DNA from 3 places in the Pseudarthrobacter sulfonivorans genome. Region 3 is predicted to be linked to each of the others. Evidence: riboswitches for the same ligand, from Rfam matches in the RefSeq annotation. Region 3 holds a riboswitch; each other region holds the start of a gene.
The links. A riboswitch is a leader RNA that binds a small molecule or an ion and turns the genes downstream of it on or off. The one in region 3 is predicted to bind cyclic di-AMP.
Positions count from the first base shown of each region.

Region 1: another riboswitch for cyclic di-AMP. It lies ahead of AU252_RS06855 (hypothetical protein); the one in region 3 lies ahead of AU252_RS06185 (C40 family peptidase).
Region 2: another riboswitch for cyclic di-AMP. It lies ahead of AU252_RS20640 (C40 family peptidase); the one in region 3 lies ahead of AU252_RS06185 (C40 family peptidase).

Region 1 is NZ_CP013747.1:1,564,776-1,572,248, forward strand. It holds gene AU252_RS06840 (winged helix-turn-helix domain-containing protein) at 87-953, opposite strand; gene AU252_RS23805 (hypothetical protein) at 952-1,281, shown strand; gene AU252_RS06845 (response regulator transcription factor) at 1,573-2,313, shown strand; gene AU252_RS06850 (sensor histidine kinase) at 2,321-3,874, shown strand; cyclic di-AMP (ydaO/yuaA leader) riboswitch at 3,975-4,127, shown strand; gene AU252_RS06855 (hypothetical protein) at 4,133-4,861, shown strand; gene AU252_RS06860 (HAD-IA family hydrolase) at 4,933-5,631, opposite strand; gene AU252_RS06865 (VOC family protein) at 5,677-6,051, opposite strand; gene upp (uracil phosphoribosyltransferase) at 6,114-6,749, opposite strand; gene AU252_RS06875 (phosphatase PAP2 family protein) at 6,792-7,473, opposite strand, start outside.
Region 2 is NZ_CP013747.1:4,538,591-4,546,063, reverse strand. It holds gene AU252_RS24215 (thioesterase family protein) at 1-207, opposite strand, end outside; partial or broken gene AU252_RS24840 (DedA family protein) at 424-690, opposite strand; gene AU252_RS20675 (heme oxygenase (biliverdin-producing)) at 754-1,422, opposite strand; gene AU252_RS20670 (NUDIX domain-containing protein) at 1,485-2,009, opposite strand; gene AU252_RS20665 (DUF1918 domain-containing protein) at 2,064-2,264, opposite strand; gene AU252_RS20660 (DNA alkylation repair protein) at 2,318-2,752, opposite strand; gene AU252_RS20655 (TraR/DksA family transcriptional regulator) at 2,947-3,309, opposite strand; gene AU252_RS20650 (cupin domain-containing protein) at 3,449-3,829, shown strand; gene AU252_RS20645 (hypothetical protein) at 3,853-5,145, opposite strand; cyclic di-AMP (ydaO/yuaA leader) riboswitch at 5,360-5,530, shown strand; gene AU252_RS20640 (C40 family peptidase) at 5,534-6,376, shown strand; gene AU252_RS20635 (protein adenylyltransferase SelO) at 6,446-7,473, opposite strand, start outside.
Region 3 is NZ_CP013747.1:1,404,313-1,411,785, reverse strand. It holds gene AU252_RS06210 (DUF3027 domain-containing protein) at 3-557, shown strand; gene AU252_RS06205 (MFS transporter) at 603-1,937, shown strand; gene serC (phosphoserine transaminase) at 2,021-3,151, opposite strand; gene AU252_RS06195 (metal-dependent transcriptional regulator) at 3,429-4,124, shown strand; cyclic di-AMP (ydaO/yuaA leader) riboswitch at 4,291-4,509, shown strand; gene AU252_RS06190 (M23 family metallopeptidase) at 4,513-5,337, shown strand; cyclic di-AMP (ydaO/yuaA leader) riboswitch at 5,486-5,648, shown strand; gene AU252_RS06185 (C40 family peptidase) at 5,719-6,393, shown strand; gene AU252_RS06180 (NlpC/P60 family protein) at 6,565-7,311, shown strand.

The sequences.
Region 1 (7,473 bases), 160 kb from region 3:
TTTCGCGTAGTGCCGCATCGCCGACTGAGGAACGAAGGAGGTGTCTAAGGCACGGCGAAATGCCGCTTTGGTGCGTCGCTGAAGGACTAGATCGAGTATTCCGGAGCGGCCCAGACAATCACTTCGGGGTGCTCGTAGAAGCGGTAGCCCTGGCCGCGGACGGTACGGACGGTGTTGGCGAGGCGGCCCAGCTTGGAGCGGAGACGGCGGATGTGGACGTCGATGGTGCGCTCGTTGGGGACTTCCTCGGCGTTGCGCCACAGGCCCTCAAGCAGTTCATCGCGGCCAACCGTGCGGGTGCCGTTTTCCACCAGGTAGTTCAGGAGTTCGAATTCCTTGAAGGTCAGGTTCAGGGATTCGCCGTCCAGGTGGACTTCGCGGCGGGCGAGGTCGATCAGGACGCCGGACGGGCGCGGGTCCTGGGGCTGCTGCAGCCGGGCAGTCTCGGCGCGCTTCTGCGCGTTCACGGTGGGGTCACCAAAGGTGGAGCGGACGACGTCGAGCGCGGAACCGGGGGTGCCGGCCGGGGCCACGGCCACGGCCGCGTAGCTTTCAGCACCGGTCACGAGTGACTGCGCGTATGCGCGGATTTCCTGGGCAAGTTTGGCAATGGAGGTTCCGGCAGCCGCCGCGGTCTCCTCGTCGATGCCCATGTAGAGGACAAATCCGCGGGCCACGGTGTCATTGGCGACCGGGCGAACACTGCTGGGTCCCGCGATCACCGGAGTGGGCGCGGTCAGCGGCGCGGCTTCGGCAGGCTGGACGGCGCGGAGCTGGCCGTAGGAACTGGGGTTGTAGCCCTGGGGTGCGTAGCCGGGGGCAGGAAAGCTGGCTCCGGGGGCAGCCGGGGCGAACGCCGGTCGGGCACCGAACCCCTGGCGGAGGCCGGAAGCCTGGCCGGCCTTGCCTGCGTTACGGACGGAGATGTGGACGTATCCGGATGCAACTGACATGAATGCTTACCTCAATGTGAATGGCCGTCATCGCGGCTCGAATGCTGGTTGTCCCCGCAATGAAATCTGGGGATGGCGCCCTACGCTGGGCTGGGGGCGAATGCCTAAGAACTTCGTGGGGTCTGAAGATCAGGCGTGCATTCGACAACAGCGCATGTCGGCAGCAGCGGATGTGCTGGGCCAATATTCTGCGGCTGCAGGTGCTGTTGAGTTCTTGTTCACAATTGAAAGTGTGCAACGTAACAATGAAAACTTGCAAGTAACAATGGGTGCAACGTTCCGCATACTGAGACAAAATGCGGATTTGTGTTACAGATCACCATTCTGATTTGGCGGCAAAATAGGAGTTGTTGTCCGCCAAGGGTGCGTAAATGGCCCTCTCCGGCGAACAATGTTCGCCCTTTCGCCATACCAAGACCTTCAAATTCACCGGCCAATTACTTGCCAAGATTCCCTGCTGGGTTTTGCCGCCTGTCCAGCGGAGAAGGCGGCCGCCTGAGGATTATCGGCGTCCCGCCCGGCCGCCCAGATCGCCCATCCAGCTCGCTAGGCTGGGATTCACAGCGTGCGCACAGGAACCCCATAGCGCGGGCTAACCGAATGATCGGAGAGTTGTCCCATGGCCACTTCGCACTCCATGACCAACAACCTTCCCCAACTGACCCACCCGGACGGCTCCCCCATCCGCGCCCTGGTGGTTGACGACGAACCCAGCCTTTCCGAGCTCATGAGCATGGGGCTGCGCATGGCCGGCTGGTCTGTTGCCGTGGCTTCGGACGGCCCGGAGGCCGTCAAGCTTGCCAAGGAGTTCCGCCCGGACGTCCTGGTACTGGACGTGATGCTGCCAGGGTTCGACGGCGTTGAGCTGCTGGGCAGGATCCGCGCCTTCGCGCCCGAGGTACCTGCGCTTTTCCTGACTGCCAAGGACGCTGTCCAGGACAGGATCGTGGGCCTGGCGGCCGGCGGGGACGACTACGTGACCAAGCCGTTCAGCATGGAAGAGGTCCTGCTGCGGCTGCACCGCCTGGTCCAGCGCTCCGGCGTTGCCGCGATGGACACTGCCGAACTTGTGGTGGGCGATCTTATCCTCAACATCGACACCCGCGAAGTGACCCGTGCGGGCGACGCCCTCCAGCTCACCGCCACCCAGTTCGAGCTGCTCCGGTACCTCATGGAGAACCCCAAACGCGTCATCAGCAAAGCCCAGATCCTGGACCGCGTCTGGAACTATGACTTCGGCGGCCAGGCCAACATTGTGGAGCTCTACATCTCCTACCTGCGCAAGAAAGTGGATGCAGTGCACCCGCCCATGATCCATACCGTGCGGGGCGCCGGCTACGTCATCAAGCCGGCTGAGTAGCAGCTCCATGTCCTCGCCGCGAGCAACCCCAGCACCAGCCCGGAGCTGGCTGAAACCGGACACCTGGCATCTGCGCACGCGCCTGATCCTGTTGGCCATGGCCCTGCTGGTGGCCATCTGCGGCGCCGTGGGGCTGTTCAGTTACGCGTCCATGGATTCCTTTCTCACCGGGCAACTGGATCAACAGCTGAGCCAGGCCGCCAAACGCTCGAACGATCCGGGCCGCCCGCCCCTGGGCGGATTCAACGGCAGGCCGGACCCGCTTGACTCCCGCGGGCAGAGTGTCGGAACGCTGAATGCGCGGATCCTGGACGGCCAGATCCCCAGTGGCGGTTTCCTGGACTCGGACACCACGCGCCTGGCCCTCGACGCCGAGGACAAGCAGACCCTGCTGGCGCTGACGCAGTACGGCCTTCCCGTGAACCGCTCGCTGTCCAACGGGGATTACCGGATTGTGGCCGTGCAAACCGGCTACGGCGATGTCCTTGTCACGGGCCTTCCGCTCGCCGCGAAGGAGAGCACGCTGGCATCGCTTGTGTGGACCTTTGTGTTTGTCTCCTTGGGCGGCCTGGCGCTGATCGGACTGGCGGGAACCGTGCTGATCCGGCGCACCATGAAGCCTCTGGAGCAGCTTTCCGAGGTTGCAACCCGGGTGGCCCGGCTCCCTCTGGACGCGGGCGAGGTGGCACTCGCGGTGCGCGTCCCGCCGTCGAACTCCAATCCCGGAACCGAAGTGGGCAGCGTAGGGCACGCCCTCAATCTGATGCTGGACAACGTCGCCAACGCACTCGAGGCGCGGCAGCGGAGCGAGACCAAGGTGCGGCAGTTTGTTGCCGACGCTTCCCATGAGCTGCGCACCCCGCTGACCGCCATCCGCGGGTACACGGAGCTGATGCGGATGACCGAGGACTTCACGCCGGACGGCCGGAAATCCCTGGCCCGGGTCCAAAGCCAGTCCGAACGCATGACCACCCTGGTGGAGGATCTGCTCCTGCTTGCCCGGCTCGATGAGGGCCAGCCCCTGAAGCTCAGCGAAGTAGACCTCACACAACTCGTGATCGAAACCGTCAGTGACGAGAAGGTCATCGCCCCGGACCACCACTGGCGCCTTGAACTGCCTGACGAGCCGCTCGCCGTCACGGGTGATGGGTCCCAACTGCGTCAGGTGCTTGTCAACCTGCTCTCCAATGCGCGCAAGCACACGCCACCGGGGACCACGGTGGTCACCGCTGTCACGAAGTCTGCCAATGGCGGCGCAGCGGTGACGGTAACGGACGACGGCGGGGGCATCCCTGCGGAATTCGTTGACCACGTTTTCTCCCGGTTTGCCCGCGCAGACGCGGCGCGCAAGGGTACGGCGCCGGCCTCGGGCGCCGGGGCGTCCGAAGGCACTAGCGGCTTGGGCCTGTCCATTGTCCAGTCGATCATGGAGGCCCACGGCGGGAGCGTGGAAGTGACATCGCGGGCCGGACGGACGGAGTTCGCGTTACTCTTCCCTGCCGGCGCGCTGGCGCGACCCACTGACACCCGAGCCCAGCAAGGCGACACACCGTCGTCGTGATTCCTGTTACCAAAATGTGACTTAAGCTTCCAGCTCCTGTAGCGTCGATGAGGTGTGGTTCCCGTTTGGGCCGCATATCCGGATGACGCCAAGCTCTGCCGCTTCCCGGATTCCGTTTTCAGAGGCAGAGGCGGGGGACCCACCGTCCCGGGCACCAAGTGCCCTTTGGGGTTAAGCCAACACGTGATTGTGCCGTGTGGCCGGATGCCCTCATCCGAACCCGACAGCTAACTCCGCAGGTGTGAGAGGCGATCCATCATGTCTGAATTCAAGGTAGAACCGCGCCCGCAGGGCGACAACAAGTCCGATAGCCACCGCAAGCAGACCCGCTTCGGCGCAGCTATGTCCCCACTTTCCAAGGCCGCCCGGATTCCCTCCGTGGGCAAGCGCGTCGCGGTGTTCGCCACCGCGTGCGCCCTGTTGGTCGGTGTAAGCGCCGCAGCACACGCTTCCGAGTCGGCCTCGCTTGCGGCCAGCGCCAACCAGGCCGCCGAAGAAGAGAACGCCCAGTCGAAGCTCAGCTTCGAAGCGGCTGAGATCCAGGCCCCGGCCACTCCGGAAGCGGCTCCGGCTGAAATCAACGTCGCGCCCCAGGCCGCCGATCCGGCACCTGCCCCGGCACCGGAACCCGCTGCCGCTCCTGCTCCGGCCCCCGAGCCTGCCCCTGTTGTGGCCGTCAACGATCCCGCAGGAGCCCAGGCGTACGCGGCGGGGCAGCTGGCAACCTACGGCTGGTCCGCTGACCAGATGCAGTGCCTGCAGACGCTGTGGACCAAGGAATCCGACTGGACCACCACGGCCACCAACGCCAGCAGCGGCGCGTACGGCATCGTCCAGTCATTGCCCGCTGAGAAGATGGCGAGCGCCGGCGCGGACTACGTCACCAACTACCGCACGCAGATCAACTGGGGCCTGAACTACATCCAGGAGCGCTACCAGTCACCGTGCGGCGCGCTGAACTTCCACTTGTCGCACAACTGGTACTAGGCCGACTGAGCGGCGCCGGCGGCTGGCGTCGCTGAGCTGCGCCGGCGGATCACGAAAGCGATCCGCCGGCGTCAAAGCCGGAAAGAAATGAGCTGCCGTCCCGCGGCGTCCGTTTCCACGGAGGCGGTCACGGCACGGTAATCCGCGATATGCAGCACGCCTGCCGGCAGCTCGCCCGCATTGGGACCCACGGCCACCGTCCGGATACCGGCGGCAACGCCTGCCGCGATTCCGGCGGGCGCATCCTCGAACACCACGGCGTCCTCCGGATTGACGCCCAGCAGACCGGCGGCCATCAGATAGCCTTCCGGGTGCGGCTTGCCCCGTGTGACCAGGTCCGCCGTCACGGCCGTGGCCGGCATGTCCAGCCCGGCAGCGTCCATGCGGATGTCCGCCAGGGTCCTGTCCGCTGAAGTCACCAGCGCCACTGCCTGGGCCGGGAGGCTGCGAAGCAGGTCGGCAGCCCCCGGCAACGCGATGATACCGGCTGTCCGCACCCGTTCCATGGCGCCCAGTTCCGCAGTGAGCGCTACGACGTCGGCTCCCTCCGGCGCGAACCGGCGTACGGTATCGGCAGCCTGGACGCCGTGCGAAGTGCGCAGGATTTCGGCGATGTCCAGGCCGTACCGGGCCGCGAATTCTCCCCAGACCTCCTCCACTACTGCCGTGGAGTCCACCAGTGTGCCGTCCATATCGAAAAGAACGGCCCGGCAGGTCAGTGTTCGTGTGGCGGCAGGTGCTCGTGTGGCGGCAGGTGTGGGGATGTTCATGCTGCCTATTTTGCCTTAGCCGTCGCGACCCCAGGCGCCGCGCCCTTAGGCGTCACGGCCCGGGATGTACTGCACCGCCCACTTGTTTCCGTCGGGATCCGCGAAATAGACGAAGTGCCCCCAGGCCTGGATGTCTATGTCGCTGACCTCCACACCGTTGCCCTTGAGGTGGTCGTGGGCAGCCTGGATGTCGCTGACCACCATCTGCAGGCTTGGGGCCGTACCCGGAGGGGCGTCATTGAGGCCCTCGCCAATACAGATGGAGCAGGCGGATCCCGGCGGGGTCAGCTGGACGAAGCGGATGCCATCCATGGGCCGCTCGTCGAAATCCGGGTTGAATCCAACTTTGTTGACGTAGAAATCCTTGGCGCGGTCAACGTCGGATACGGGCACAAAAACGAGTTCAAGTTTCCAGTCCATGCGCCACAGGCTAACGGCGGCGGCAGGAAAGCGGAAGACTTGAATCCTTGAGCAGCCCCGTCCTAGCCGGCGATGCCGTACAGGCGGTCTCCGGCGTCGCCCAGCCCGGGAACGATGTAGGACTTCTCGTCGAGCCGTTCGTCAATGGAGGCCAGCACGATGGTGACGTTGGCCTCGGCCAGTTCCTCTTCGAGCTTGGCCAGGCCTTCCGGCGCGGCCAGGAGGCAAATGCACGTGACGTCGGAGGCTCCGCGCTTGAACAGGAACTTGATGGCTTCGCGCAGGGTTCCGCCGGTGGCAAGCATCGGATCCAGCACAAAGATCTGCCGGTCCGTCAGGTTCTCCGGGAGCCGCTCCGCGTAGGTGATGATGTCCAGGGTTTCCTCATCGCGGGCCATGCCCAGGAAGCCCACCTCAGCGGTGGGGACCAGCTTGGTCATGCCCTCGAGCATGCCGAGCCCGGCGCGCAGGATGGGAACCACCAGAGGCGTGGGCTTGGTGAAAGCGGTGCCCACTGTGGTGCTGACCGGCGTCTCGATGGTGACCGGCTGGGTGCGGACCTCACGGGTGGCTTCGTAGGCCAGTAGGGTCACCAGCTCTTCCGTCAGCTGCCGGAAGACCGGTGACGGAGTGTTCTTGTCCCGCAGGACGGTGAGCTTATGGGCGACCAGCGGGTGGTCCACAACGAGAGTGCGCATGCGTCAAAACTATCACCCGCGCGGGCAGCGTCCGGCCGGGAATCAGCTCGACGGATCGTCCCGCAGGGCGGGGTGTTCGAACGTGGGGGCCGGGCCCGCGTGCTCCCGTTTCCGCAGCACGTGGAACAGCCGGTGCGCCAGGATCACCATTCCCACCCAGGCAAGGCCAAGGAACCAGCCGGCCATCACATCCGTCAGCCAGTGGTGGCCCAGGAACACCCTGCTCAGGCCCATCGCGATGAAGAAGATCACCCCGGCGGTGATGGCCGTGATGCGCGCCCACAGCATCTCGAACTGAAGGCACATCACGTACACCAGGACACCGATCACCACCGTCGTGTTCAGGGTGTGGCCGCTGGGGAAGGACGGCGAAGTCTCGTACGGCGGGACCGCTTCGGAATGGTCCGGGCGGGTGCGGCCCACCAGCCGCTTGCCCACCGTCGTTGCCAGTGTGGAGACGGCCGCTGCGCCGCCCACCAGGATGATGGGCCGCCAAGTCCGGCTCAGGAACGTGAGCCAGGCCGTCAGGATGCTCGCCAGAATGGGCATGCCGATGCCCCCGCCGATGTTGGTAAATGCCGTTACTCCGGCGGACAGCGCGGGGCTACGCAATTCCTGGGACAGTTCCAGCGCGGGCAGGTCCAGGGCGGCCAGTCCCTCTTCGTCCACCACGTTGTTATAAACCTCGGCGCCCAGCAGTGCCATGGTCATCACCAGTGCTCCC
Region 2 (7,473 bases), 1.9 Mb from region 3:
GATCTCGTAGCTCAGCCGGGCCATCCGCATGTCGGCGCGGGGCTCGTGGCGCTCCAGGCTGTCCGCCATCAGGCCGGAGGCGGGCGCCATGTGCTGTTCGTGCTCGTTCCAGGCCCCCTGGGCGTGGATGGTGGAGCGGAAGTGCCCGCCGCCGAGCGACTGGTAGTAGTAGTCACCGTCGGCCAGGTCCGGGAGTGCAGCAGTCAACATTGACCCTTTCGCTTGTTCGTGTGCGGCTCTTCCCACCTTATCTGCTGTGCCCGCCTCCGCCTGCTCGGCAGCGCTCCCCTGCGGCTGGCGCCGCCGTCGTACCAGCAGCCACGCGATAAGTCCCGCGGCCGCGGCGGCCAGCACGGCAAGCCCCCACGGGGACCTGGCTACCAGCGCCAGCCACGCCTCAACCGCGGCGAGCCCGATGGTGGCATAGATCAGGGCCCAGAGGATGGAACCGGCGACGGCGGCGGGAAGGTAGCGCCGCAGCGGCATCTTCGCAGCACCGGCGGCGAGGTTGACGGCCGTCTGCAGGCCGATGGTCAGGAACGAAAGGGTCACGGCGAACGGTCCCCACCGGCGGACGAGCGCCTTCGCCTGGCCGGCCCGCTGGCCGTTCCAGGACGACGCGAACCGCGTGTGTTCCATCCCGGCTGCCGCTCCCCGGCCGATCCAGTACGTCGCATTCACGCGCAGCATAACAATGGCGAACAGGCTGGCCGCCGCCACGCCGAAGGGCAGATCCAGGAACTGGTCCATGGGTCAGGCCGCGGGCTGCGGTCGGGCCCCGACGGCGAGCTGCAGGTCCGCGAAGATGTCGCCGTTGAGCCGGAAGGCATGGGCGGCGTGCGCGAGCACCTCCTCGGTCCCGTCCTTGTCCAGCGCCAGGGCGTCCAGCCGGAGCCGGTAGCCGTCCTTGTACTGCTTCATTTTCCCGATACCGGGAAAGAGGTAAAAGTTCAGGCCGTCGTCCGGGATTCCGTAGTGCCGCTGGACCAGGCGGTGGATGATCTGCCCGCCCGACAGGTCCCCGAGCAGCCGGACGTAGTGGTTGGCGAGCATAAACTCGGCACTGTGGTGTTCGCGGATCAGGGTGGCGTAGGCCGTGGTGGCCGGGACGGTGACAATCCGGCCGTCCGCCAGCCGGTCCTGCCAACCGGCACCGTAATGGAACGCCATGTCCGCCTCGAGGGCAGGCATGCGTTCCAGGGCGGGGTCCAGGCACCCTGCCAGCAGCGGATCAGAACCGTACTCGGACCGCGCCACCGATTCCATGGCACCGTACACCGTGTACAGCTGGGCAGTGAGGGCAGCGACGGCGGCCGCGTCCAGCCTGCCCTCGAGCAGGTCGCCCATAAACGGGGACGACTCGGCCTCTTCGTGGGCCGCACTGGTGGACTGTTTGAGCAACACGGAGAGCGGGGCGGTCATGTTCTTCCTCACGCGCAGCAGGGGGTCGGAACACCATTATGGCGCACCGCACTTAGGCAACCCTAATCCCGCCCTTCCAGCATGCGCGTCCGCAGGTCCGGCCACGATGTTGCAAAACCGGGATGGAGCTCCTTTGCGTCCACCTCGTCCAACCGAACCCACTGGAGTTCGAGGCTTTCCGGATCGCTGATCACGGGCTCAAAAGGCGCGGTCACCAGCACCACAACGGTGGTGTAGGACCAGTAGCCGACGTCCAGCACAGACGTGAAGAGGACTCTCACATCCGCGGCCGGTACCGCGGCTTCCTCGTGCGCCTCGCGGAGGGCCCCGGTGACTGCGTCCTCGCCCTGGTGCAATGCTCCGCCGGGCAATCCCCAGGTACCACCGTTATGGCTCCACAGCGCGCGGTGCTGCAGGAGAACGCCCTTGCCGGGGTCATAAGCCAGCACGCCGGCGGCACCGAACCTGCCCCAGAACTTGCCGCGGCCGCCCTCCACCCAGGCGTCACCGGGGTCCCGCGGACCGGTCCGGACCGGCGGAATTGTGAGGTTCGCGTCAGGGGACGTGGCAGCCAAGGAGTGATCCATGCCACCAGTCTGACAGGTGCCCGGTGGCCCGGACGCGCGGCCGCCCGCGGCGGGTCAGCCGGCCTGTCCCGCGTGTCCGCGTTCGACGGCGAAATCACCGCCCGGGTACATAACGGTTTCGTGTCCGTCGTCGAACCTGACCAGGTAGGGCGGATGACCTTCCTGACCACGGACTTCCACGATCACGCCGTGCCGGTCCGAAGATCCAACGGTCCTCCCCCGGACGATAATCCTGTCGCCCTGCGCTGCCTCCATGGCAATCACCTCCAAGCCCCAGAGTACGACTGACGGGGACCGGGGAACAGGGGTCAGTCGCGTTCCGCGCCGCGGTTCCCGGAAATGCGCTGCAGGTCAGGTCCCTGAGACGCGATGAGCCGGGCAGCGTGGCGCAGCGCATCGTCGGGGTCCTGGTGCCAGCGGGTGATGACGACGTCGGCGCGCTGGCGGCCGCTTTCGCCCAGTCCCTGCAGCAACGGAACCACAACGTCGGCAATCAGGGGGTCCACCAGCTCACCGGTCTGCGCGGTTCTGATGAAGCCCTCCAGCCGGGTCAGGTCAGAGTGGCGAAGGAGGGCAACCTTGGACTGCAGCAGCACCACGGCGGCGAGCCGCCTCTCATAGACCGGCCGCCTGCCGGCACCGGGCCGGCCCCAGAGGAGAGATGCCAAAGCGGTCACTTCATCGTGGCCAAGATCCTTGAACTTCCTGCCGGCGTCGCGGACGGTGCCGCGTACGGCTCCCACCGACGATCCGTAGGAGCCTAGGACACCGCCAACCCGGGCCTCCACGTCCTCCGCCCGGTACCAGGCGCCCTCATTCTGCAGGGTGGCATCGAGAAGCCGGCAGCCTCCTGCACACGCCCGTTCACAGCACCCTCCCGCTCACGGCACTTGAAGTCACGGCACTGGAGTTCACGACACCTGGGTTCATGGCGCCGCTACCGTCCCTGCCGGCCGGCCGCGGCGTGGAGGATGCAGAACGGCGTCGACGGGCGGGCTTCGAGCCGTCCCTCCGCGATGGGGTCCCCGCACACGGCGCATGTGCCGTAGGTGCCCGCCGCAATCCGCGCCAGGGCCGCGTCCACCTGGTCAAGTCCCGCAATGCTCTGTTTCAGGAGCGCCGAGGCCTGCGATAGCTCGAACGCAATGGTGGAACCCTCGGGGTCGTGTTCGTCATCCACGTTGGAATCCTGGCGTGCGGCGTTCGCCGAGGAGATGTCCGCACGGAGCGCGGGGAGCAGCTCGAGTTTCCGGGCGCGCTCTTCTTCCAGCAGGACCCGGAACCGTTCAAAATCGGGCATGGGAAAAGCCTAGTGGTTTGGGTCTCGACAAGCGCCGCCGGCGGGAGGATGCTGGCAAGCGTAAGCGCCTCAGATGCGGTCTGGCAGCCAGGGACAGAAAGCTGCCGGACACAAAACCAACAGAGAAAGTCTGTGTGTCATGCCTACAAACATCGTCACAGAACTGGCAGTCAAGTCCCACAACACACCGGATGAGAAGCGCCGGCCGGAGAAAACCGAAGTGGATGTCGTCAACCTGGGCGACTACACGGTCGGCCGGTTGACGTTCAGTCCCGGCTGGCGCTGGTCGGACTGCATCAAGCCGGTGGTCCAGACCGAGTCCTGCCAGAACAACCACGTCGGATACTGCGTTTCCGGTGCCCTCAACGTCGAGACCACCGGTGGCAACCGGATCAGCATCAGCGCCGGCGATTCGTACACCATTCCACCCGGGCATGACGCCTGGGTGGACGGCGACGAAGCCTTCGTCGGCATTGAATTCTTCAGCGCCGCGGAATTCGCCAAGCCCCCGGGAACGTGACCCGGCTGCCCTCCCCCGGCAGGTCAGTACCAGTTGTTGGCCACGGAATGGTTCCACGCGCTGCACGGTGACCCGTAGCGGTCAGCGATATACGACAGGCCCCAATTGACCTGGGTCCGGTAGCTCGTGAGCCAGTCGCTGCCAGCGCTGGCATACTTGCTGGCCGGCAGCGACTGGGCGATGCCGTAGGCGCCCGAGTACGGGTTGGTGGCGGTGGTCAGCCAGTTCGACTCCTTGGTCCACAGCGACGCCAGGCACGGAAACTGGTCCTGGCCCCAGCCGTAGGCGCCGAACTGCCCGGCTGCGTAGTTCTTGGCGCCCGCGGGGTCGTTGACAGCGCCGCCCGGAACGGAAGGCACGACGACGACGGGCGGCGGGACCGGCGTCGGGCTCGGGACTGGAGGCGGGGCGGGCACTCCCGGTACAGCAGGTGGGGCCGGAGCCGGTTTCTGTGCAGCGGCGAGGGCCGCCGCCTTGGCTGCCGCCTCCGCCTGTTGGCGTGCCTGTTCCTGCGCCGCGGCCCGCTTGGCGGCCTGCGCCGTTTCGTATGCGGCCAAGGCCACCTGGCCCTGCCGGAACTCCCCCTCCACCGCAGCGGTGGTGCCCTTGAGGGAGGCCAGCTGCGCGGTCAGTTCCTGGCCGTGCTCCTGCTGCTCCGCGATCTGCCGGGACATGGCCTGCCGGGCGGACTGGGCGGCATTGAGCTTGGTTCTGGCTTCGCCGGACAGGCGCTCGCGCTCGGCCCTGGCTGTCTGCTCCTGATCGGCCAGGGCGCGGGAAATGCGTTCGGCGGCTGCGGATTTGTTCACCAGGGCGGCAGTCTTATCGCTGACGATCTGGACGATATTCAGGCCTTGGATGCTGTTGTTCTGCACGGCGTCGAGGGCAACGAAGAAGCCCACGTTGGTGCCACCGGTCTTGTACGACTGGGCGGCAAGAGCCCCGATTTCCTTCTTGTACTGTCCTAGTTCGGCCGCGGCGCGTGCGGTCTGCGCGGTCAGTGCGTCCACAGTGGAAGTGGCGGACTGAAGCGCCGCTTCGGCCACGGCGTACTCCGCGGCGGACGTTACGGCCGCATTGCCCAGCGCCTCCGCTTCGGTCTGGAGTCCGCCCAGCAGCCCGTTGATCCTGGTGACCTCTGCCGCTTTGCCGGCCTCGCTTTGCTTGGCGTTCTCCACGTCCTGCCACGAGGGATAGCCGCCCGGCGGCGCGTCATCGGCGGCATGTGAGGGAAGCAGCGCAGCCGACCCCGCCAGGGCGACCGCCAGCAGGCCGGCGAGGGCGGGCAGCCGCATTTTTTGAACAATCCGGGACATAGTTGGTGAGCTTACCGGGCATATACGGATTACGGGGCCTGACCTGCAACATCGTTACCGATGAGGAGGGAATCCACGCTGAAACACGGGTGGATTTCACACCTACATTCCGTTACCGGAATGTGACATTGCCGATAATTGGAAGTTATGGTCGAACGGTGGCCCGGCTCAAGCCGGACCATTCCCGCCAGTATGCCGAGCCCTGCCGCTGACCGGGATCCAGTCGCTTTCCAGCTGGCAGGGACGGGGGAACCACGTTTCCACGGCTTCTTGCGAAGCCTTGGGGTTAAGTCGGTATCGCTCCGTTCCGTGCGGCGCCGCTACCGGCCGGGTATCTCCGACCCGAACCCGACAGCTCACCCCGCAGGCATGGGAGAGGCGATCAACCGTGTCCAAGAATTTCACTTCCGCACGCCACCGTGCTGTTTCTAACCGCTCAACCGTGCTTGTAGGCCTGTCTTCGACGGCCAAAGCGCGCGCCCTGACGTTCGGCCGGCCGGCCCTTGTGGCCGTTGCTGCATCCGGCCTGCTGTTCAGCGTCGGCGCCCCGGCACAGGCCGGAGTCCACGGCCCGGACAACTTCGGGAGTGTCAACGTTCAGGGCCAGGCCAGCGCACCCGCCCCGGCCGCAGTTGCCCCGGCTCCCGCCGCAGCCAACGTCCACACTGTCGTTGCAGGCGACACACTGGGCGCAATCTCCACCCAGTACGGCGTCGCACTCAACGACGTGCTGGCTGTCAACGGTCTGTCGCTGACCACCATCATCTACCCCGGCGATCAGATCCAGATCCCCGGTGCTGGCTACACCGCACCGGCACCGGCACCGGCACCCGCGGCACCCGCCGCGGCAGCACCAGCGGCTCCGGCGAACACCGGCATCCGCCTGGCCTCCACCGCCGCACCGGCGGCCCAGGCTCCGGCAGGTTCACTCGGCGCGCCCATCCTGGCCTCCGCCTATTCGCAGCTCGGAGTGCAGCAGGACTGCACCGCGATGGTGGAGAAGGCACTGCGCTCCGTTGGCAAGAGCGTCGGAGACCTCGCACCCGGCCAGTTCTACCAGTACGGCACCGTGGTGGGCACTCCGGCCGCCGGTGACTTGGTCATCACGGCCGGCCACGTCGGCGTCTACGCCGGCAACGGCCAGGTAGTCAGTGGCGGGGTGGACGGTTACAAAACCGAAGTGCACTCCATCAGCTGGCTCGCCGGAGCGTCCTTCGTCCGCGTAGCGTGATCCGACCATGCTCGACGGCGGCGGGCGGCACCCGGCCGCGCGCCGCCGTCGTCCATCCCTGGTGTTCGCTCAGGTCCCGCAGAAGGTCCGGTAGCTCCCGAAGTCTTCAGGGGCGGGGCCGGCGTAGCGTTCCAGCCCGGGGCGCTGCGTGTACGGATCGGCCAGGACGTCCACCAACCGGTTGAATGGGTCCAGGTCGCCCGCAATAGCAGCATCCAGAGCCTCTTCAACCAGGTGGTTCCTGGGGATGTAGACGGGGTTGACCCGGTCCATCAGGTCCGCGTCCGGCGCCAGGGCCAGCCACCGTGCGGCCCAGGCGTCGAAGGCGCCCGGGTCCGCAAACATGGACCGCGCAGTTTCCGGGGTGCCGCGGGCCGCCGAGCCGAGGCGCCGGAAGAAGGAGGTGTAATCCACCTGGCCTTCCTGGAGCAGCGCCAGCACGCCGTCCACCAGGGGCGACGCGACGTCGTCGTGCGTGTCCGGGAGCAGCCCAAGCTTGGACTTCATGCCGGCTGACCAGGCAGCGCTGTACAGCGTGCGGAAGGCGCCGAGGGATTCCACGGCGAGCGCCACGGCCTGGTCCTGGTCTTCATGGAGCAGGGGCAGGAGTGCTTCGGCGAGCCGGGTGAGGTTCCACTCGGCAATGACCGGCTGGTTGGCGTAGGCGTAGCGTCCGTCCGCGTCGATGGAGCTGTAGACCGCGCCGCGGTTGAAGGCGTCCATAAACGCGCAGGGACCGTAGTCGATGGTCTCGCCGGAGATGGCCATGTTGTCGGTGTTCATCACGCCATGGACGAAGCCCACCAGCATCCATTGCGCCACCAGGGACGCCTGCGCGGCTATGACCGCCTCGAAGAACGCGAGATAGGGCTTGCCGGCGAGCGCCGCGTCCGGGTAATGGCGGCTGATGGCATGATCGGCCAGACGGCGCAGAAGGTCCGTCTCGCCGTTGACGCGGGCCAACTGGAAGCTGCCGACGCGCAGGTGGCTGCTCGCCACCCGGGTGAGCACGGCACCGGGCAGCATGGTTTCGCGGCGGACGGGTCGGCCCGTGGCCACCACGGCGAGGGACCTCGTGGTGGGGATGCCCATGGCAT
Region 3 (7,473 bases):
CCATGAACGCGGAAGCTGAACAGCCGAACACCACAACAGCGGAGAAAGCGGGCGCCAAAGCCGAGGCCAAGCGCCGCGCCGGCGTGCCCGTGTGGCGTACCGGAAAGCCGGATGCCTTCCTCGCCACTGCCGTTGGCGAGGCGCGAACCGCCCTCGAAGGCATCACGGCGGCGTCGGACATCGGTGCGCACCTGGCTGCCAAAAGTGAGGGCGACCGCCTGGTCACCCACCTCTTCGAATCAAGAATGGCCGGCTACCACGGCTGGCAGTGGTACGCGGTCCTGACCAGGAACTCCCGCTCCAAGGTGGTCACGGTCAGCGAGCTTGGCCTCCTGCCGTCGGAGGACTCCACCCTCTCCCCGGAGTGGGTGCCGTGGGCCGAGCGCGTCCGCCCCGAGGACGCACAGGCGGCAGAGGAAGAGGAGCCACGCGCTGCGGAGGCTTCCGCTTCGAAGCCGGACACTTCGCAGGCCGAGGCTGACACTTCCGGGTCCGAAGACCGGGACGAAGAATCCGAAGAATCCGAAGACGACGACCCCGCCGGCGAGGCTGACTAAGCAGTTGCCAATGCGCAGGGTTGAGAACCAAGAAGGCCGGCACTGATGTCCACCTTCAAATCCCTGCACATCCTCAACTACCGGATCTGGTTCCTCGGCGCGCTGGTTTCCAACATCGGAACCTGGATGCAGCGGACGGCCCAGGACTGGCTGGTGTTTGACCACCTCACCGATCACGACGCCGGGGCCATGGGCATCACCATGGCGCTGCAGCTGGGGCCGCAGCTCTTCCTGGCGCCGGTCGCCGGCCTCGTGGCGGACCGGTACAGCCGCCGGCAGCTGCTCATCATCACCCAGTCAATGATGGCCCTCCTGAGCACCGGCCTGGGCATCCTCGTGGTACTCGGCGCCGGCCAGCTGTGGCACGTCTACAGCTTCGCCCTGCTGCTGGGCATGGTCTCCGCCCTCGATGCCCCGGTGCGGCAGACCTTTGTTTCTGAACTGGTGCGGGACGACTACCTGCCCAACGCCGTGGCCCTGAACAGCGCCTCGTTCAATGTCGCCCGGATGATCGGGCCCGCCGTGGCCGGCGTCCTCACCGTAGCGGTAGGTCCCGGCTGGGTGTTCCTGATCAACACCTTCACGTTCCTGGCCATGCTCCTGAGCCTGTGGAAGATCCCCGCCGCGTCACTGCGCCAGCTTCCCCGGGCGGCTCCGGGCAAGGGCCGGATCCGGGAGGGGCTGCGCTATGTGCGGTTCCGGCCGGACATTGTGGTGGTCCTGGTGGCCGTGTTCATCGTGGGAACACTCGGCCTTAACTTCGTGCTGTTCATCGCCGCGATGGTGGGCACGGAATTCGGGCTGGACGCCAGCGCGTTCGGGCTCATGAATTCCATCATGGCCATCGGTTCCGTGGCAGGCGCGCTGCTCTCCGCCGGCCGCGGCAAGCCCCGCTTGCGGATGATCTTCGGCGCGGCGGCTGCCTTTGGGGTGACCTCGGGACTGGCCGCTCTTGCCCCGGACTACTTCTGGTTCGGCGTGGCGCTGGTGCCGGTGGGCCTGTTCGCAATCACCATGATGACCAGTGCCAACGGCTACGTCCAGACCACCACCGATCCCGTGATGCGGGGCAGGGTCATGGCCCTGTACATGGCCATCTTTATGGGCGGCACACCCATCGGCGCCCCGTTGGTGGGATGGGTGGCCAACGTCGCCGGCCCCCGGTGGTCGCTTTCCGTTGCGGCCGCCTCCGGGATCATCGCCGCCGTGATCGGAATGATCTGGATCATCCGCGCTCAGCGGCTCCGGCTCACCTTCAACCGGCGCGCCCGCGGCCTGCGCTACTTCGGCGTCGTCTCCCACCTGGGCGTCCAGCAACAGGGGGACAACACAAACGGCGCCGCCCGGGACGAAAACCCGGACGACGCCGTCGGACGCTGACAACTGGCCTCACCACAAAAACAGCGCGAACGGACACTTGGGGCCCGGTTCCTGGGCCCCAAGTGTCCGTTCGGGCGGGTGCGCTACTTGCGCAGCTCGCCCACCACGTAGTCGATGCTTGCCAGCAGCGCGGAGACGTCAGCTGGCTCGATGGCAACAAACGTGGCGATCCGGAGCTGGTTGCGGCCCAGCTTGCGGTACGGCTCGGTGTCCACGATCCCGTTGGCGCGGAGCACCTTGGCGATCGCGGCGGCGTCGATCGAGTCGTCGAAGTCGATGGTGGCGATGACGTTGGAACGGTCCTCCGCCTTGGCCACGAACGGGGTGGCGTACTCGGAGGCCTCGGCCCAGGAGTAGATCCGGCCGGCGGAGTCAGCGGTGCGGGCGGACGCGAAGTCCAGGCCGCCGTTGGCGTTCAGCCACTGCACCTGCGCGTCGAGGGTCACCAGGGTGGAGAGCGACGGCGTGTTGTACGTCTGGTTCAGCTTGGAGTTGTCGATGGCGGTCTGGAGGTCCAGGAAATCGGGGATCCAGCGACCACTGGCCTTGACCCGGGCGGCGCGTTCCAGCGCGGCGGGGGAGAAGAGACCCAGCCACAGGCCGCCGTCGGAGGCGAAGTTCTTCTGCGGGGCGAAGTAGTAGACATCGGCCTCGGAGACGTCCACGTCCAGGCCGCCGGCTGCGGAAGTGGCGTCCACCAGGACCAGGGAACCGGCGTCGGCGCCCGCGACGCGCTTGACCGGAGCCGCGACACCCGTGGAGGTTTCGTTCTGCGGCCAGGCGTAGACATCCACGCCAGCCTCGGCGGCCGATACCGGACGGGTGCCGGGCTCGGACTTGATGATGGAGGAGGCGTCCAGGAACGGGGCCTTGTTGGTGGCTGAGGCGAATTTGGAGCCGAACTCGCCGAAGGACAGGTGCTGGGCCTTCTTTTCCACCAGGCCGAAGCTGGCGACGTCCCAGAAAGCGGTGGAGCCGCCGACGCCGAGGACCACTTCGTAGCCTTCGGGGGCGCGGAAGAACTGGCTGAGGCCTTCACGGACGGAGCCCACGAGGTTCTTGACCGGAGCCTGGCGGTGGGAGGTGCCCAGTATGGTCTTGGACGCCGCTGAGAGCGCTTCGAGCTGCTCCGGCCTGACCTTGGAGGGTCCTGCGCCGAACCGTCCATCCTTTGGCAGGAGGTCGGCGGGAATAGTGATGCTGGTTTCGCTCACGGGGGCTCCAATTTCGGCATGGACGTGGCTCACGTCCGGGCGGTGGGGTGGCCGGTAGTCGGCGGTGACTGCATAAGGACCTCCTTTATTCTGCCTGAACCCTCGATTGGGCGGGGAACCGGGGCCGTCATAGTCCGGCCAATGAGACTGTTTGTCCCCGCCCGGGCATTATCCAGACAAATTCAAAATAGGCTAAGCTTTTTAGCGGACCTCGCCGCTGAGCGGGACGCGATACGGTGGGACAACGCAAGGTACTGCGCTCGAGGAGCTGAGCTGGATGACGGATCTGATCGATACTACGGAGATGTATCTTCGGACCATTTTGGAGCTTGAAGAAGAGAACATCGTTGCTCTTCGCGCACGCATCGCCGAACGGCTGCGGCATTCCGGACCCACGGTGTCCCAAACCATCGGCCGGATGGAACGCGACGGACTGGTCGTAGTCTCCGGAGACCGCCATCTGGAGCTCACGGAAGCCGGGCGGAAACGCGCTACGGAAGTGATGCGCAAGCACAGGCTCGCGGAACGGCTCCTGGCGGATGTGATTGGCCTGGACTGGGCCTATGTCCACGATGAAGCGTGCCGCTGGGAGCATGTGATGAGCGAACGCGTAGAGCAGCGCATCTACGAACTGCTCAACCACCCCACCGAGTCTCCGTACGGCAACCCCATCCCCGGGCTGGCCGCCCTGGGCGGGCCGGCGCCCGCGCTCCCAGACGCCGGTGTGATTAATCTCCTTGATGCGATGCAGGGCTACGGGCCGGCGTCGAACGTGACAGTCAGCCGGCTGGCTGAGCCCATCCAGGTGGAACCTGAGCTGCTGGTCCAGCTGGATGAAGGCGGGATCAGGCCCGGTGCCACGGTGTCCCTGGAGCGCGTAGGGGAGTACATTTCCGTGCGCGTGCCGGGAATCGAAGGGGCGCTCGAGTTGCCCCCGGAAGTGGCATCCCACGTCTTCGTTTCCGTCAGCTGACGGGAAGACGGTCCGCCGCGTGGGGCCGCGCGTGGGGTCGTGCCATAGCGCAGCGGCGCAACGTTCCGCAAAGATAACGGAATTGTTACTGTCCAAGTTAATCACCTATAGTTGAAACTCAGCGTCGATACAAAAGCGTTACCTGATCCGGAGCCGAGCTCTGCCAGCGGATCAGGTGCATCAGTCACCAACTGGCAGAGGCGGGGGAACCACAACCGGCAGTCGTAAGACTGCCTTGGGGTTAAGTCCGTCAGCAGCAAGCCTCTTCCAGCGAAGGATCCTCACGGGATATCTCTGCGCCAAGTGCTTGTCACGGCGGACCGGGTCTTTGAACTCTCTGACCCGAATCCGACAGCTAACTTCGCAGGCTACCCAGAGAGGAACATTCTTGACCACGCAATACTCGAGGGGCCGCCGTCGCGCGGTGGGTCCCGCCTCGGCGCCCAGAGTGGCCGAGGATTTCAGCGCGGAGAGGCCCCGCGACCCACAGCGGGAAGCCCGCCGCCGCCGGGGACCCTTCCGGCAGATGACGGATTTCGCCGCCGCCAGTGGCCTCGGCCAGAAGGCCGGCATCGCCTTGGCAGCAACAGGCCTGGCTCTCACCGTGACGGTTCCTGTGACCGGCCCCGTGATGGCCACTCCGGCACCCGGCCAGGCTGCGTCGGCCGTTTCCGCTGCTCCGCAGCCCGAAGTTACCGCCGAAGCCGCCGCCCAAATTGATTTCAGCCGCTCGTCCGTGGTGACCCAGGGTGATCCCGACGGCAAACTGAAGCAGCTCCTGAGTGCCCAGTCCGCGGGATCCATTACCCGCGCTGCCTCTGCCGGAAGCCTCGGCTCGCCGCTCGCCCAGCTGGCTACGGCCTCACCCTTCGGATTCCGAGTCAGCCCGATTACCGGCGGCTCCGGCGACTTCCACCGTGGCCAGGACTTCGTGGCACAGTGCGGAACCTCTGTCCTGGCTGCTGCCAGCGGTACCGTCACCTTCGTTGGCTGGCACCAGTACGGCGGCGGCAACCGCGTGGTGGTGGATCACGGCAATGGCCTTGAAACCACTTACAACCACCTCTCCTCCGCCAGCGTCAAGGTAGGCCAGACAGTCAGCCGCGGCGACGTTGTTGCCCTCAGCGGCACCACGGGCGCGTCCACGGGCTGCCACCTCCACTTCGAGGTCCAGGTCAATGGCGAAGTCGTTGACCCCACCGGCTGGCTCTGACCCAAATGATGGCCAACTCTCGAATCGCAGCGACGTGCCGTGACCTGAATGTGACATTGGCTCGGAACTCCTGTAACGTCTAAAGCGCGTCAACTTTTCCGAAGTTGACGTTCTTGAGTGGATTGCCTAGCTCTGCCACCGCTCAAGGTCCGTTCGCATGACATCGTCTGGCAGGGGCGGGGGAACCAATTTTGGTCTTCGATTCTGAAGGCCTTGGGGTTAAGTCGCAAAGCTTCCACTGTGAAGCAGCGCGGCCGGGTGACTCCCATCCGAATCCGACAGCTCACCTCGCAGGCATTGGGAGAGGCTACCTTCGTGTCTTCACGCCATACTTCTGCGCGTCACCGCGCACAACCGGTCCGCACTAACCCCTTGGGCTCCGTGTCCAAGGCCGTCAGTGCCAATGCCGGGACCGTAGGTCGCCAGGCTGCTGTTATCGCAGCTGCATCAGGTCTGATCCTGAGCATGGGGCTTCCGGCCAACGCCGCGGATTCCACCGCCGGCGTTTCCGCCTCTACCGAGTCCGGTTCCGCGCAGACGGCACTTGCCGTAACTGCCGCGCCCACGGCTACCGTTTCCTTCGAACGCCCCGTCATCAAGACGACGCCGGCGCCGAAGGTTGAGACGGTCCGTGCGCAGTCCACGGCCTCCGAAACCGGGGCTCAGCGTGCTGCCGCAACCGAGGCCGCGGCCTCCAAGCTCGCTGACACTGTCTCCTCCGCTGCCGCTTCGGGTCTGGCAGCACTTGCTTACACCGGTATCGGTCACCCCTACCTCTGGGGCGGCACCACTCCCAACGGCTGGGACTGCTCCGGCTTCACCCAGTGGGTCTACGCCCAGGCCGGCATCAGCATTCCCCGCACCAATGCCTGGACGGCCATGCGGCCCACCGCCACACCGGTCCCCGGTGACCTGGTCATGCAGAATGGCGGCGCCCACGTTGGCATTTACGTCGGCAACGGCATGATGATCAGCGCACTGAACCCGTCGCAGGGCACGCTGCTCCACTCGGTGGCATCCACGGGCGGCGGATCCTTCTTCACGCTGGCCCCGTAGTTCCTGCAATCCAGTAGTTCCCGCAGCCCCGTGCTGCCGGAGCCGTTCTTCGCTGGAACCTTTTCGCTAAATCCCCGTTCGGGGCGTGCCGGCGTACCCCCAAGATGCCGGCGCGTCCAAAGCCCTCAGGCTGCCCACGCGGTCCTGAGGAAAACGAAAGAGAGAAAATTAATGACTACACGTGCAACTGTTGCACGGCACCGCGCCGAGGTCGCCAAGACCAACTCGCTGGCTGTCATTGCCAAGGCTGTCGGCGACAACGCCGGCGGCATGGGCCGTCAGGCTGCGGTTATCGCTGCTGCTTCCGGCCTTGTCCTGACCAGTGGTATCGCTGCGAACGCGGCTGACACCGGCGTCCAGCGTGAAGCTGCGTCCGCTTCGAACCTTGAGGCTGAGGTTTCCGCCCCGGCCATCATTTCGGCTGCTTCCACCATTGCCATCTCCTACGAGAAGCCCGCAGTGACCACCACGCCGGCTCCCGTTGAGGCTCCCGCGCCTGTTGTTGAAGCTCCGGCTCCGGCCAAGGCCGCGGCCACCCTCACGGTAGCGTCGGCAACTCCGGCCGCTCCGAAGGCGCCGGTCTCCGCCAGCGGCAAGGGCCAGGCCATCCTGTCGGCAGCCTATGCACAGCTCGGCGTCAGCCAGGACTGCACCATGCTGGTCACCAACGCCCTGGCCGCCGTGGGCATCAACTACCACGGCTGGCCCGCGGGGTACCTGTCCCTGGGTCAGACCGTCAGTGCCGCCGAGGCCCAGCCCGGCGACCTGATCTATTACGCCGACGGCGGCGCGGGCATGGCCCACATTGCCGTATACGCCGGCAACGGCCAGGCAGTGCACGGCGGCTACAACGGCAACCAGACCGTTGTTTTCAGCGCCAACGTTGGCTCGGGACCGGTCTTCATCCGCGTGTCCTAGCAGCTGATTCAGCCTTCAAGGGACCCCCGCCACACGGCGGGGGTCCTTTGCTGTCTGCTGCCTGCTGCCCTGCTCCGGTGAGGTGCACGAATCCGACACGTGACGGCGGCCGCTTCTGCGATTAGCTGATCCCGGGATTCTTTGTTTACTCTTGTGGTGTCG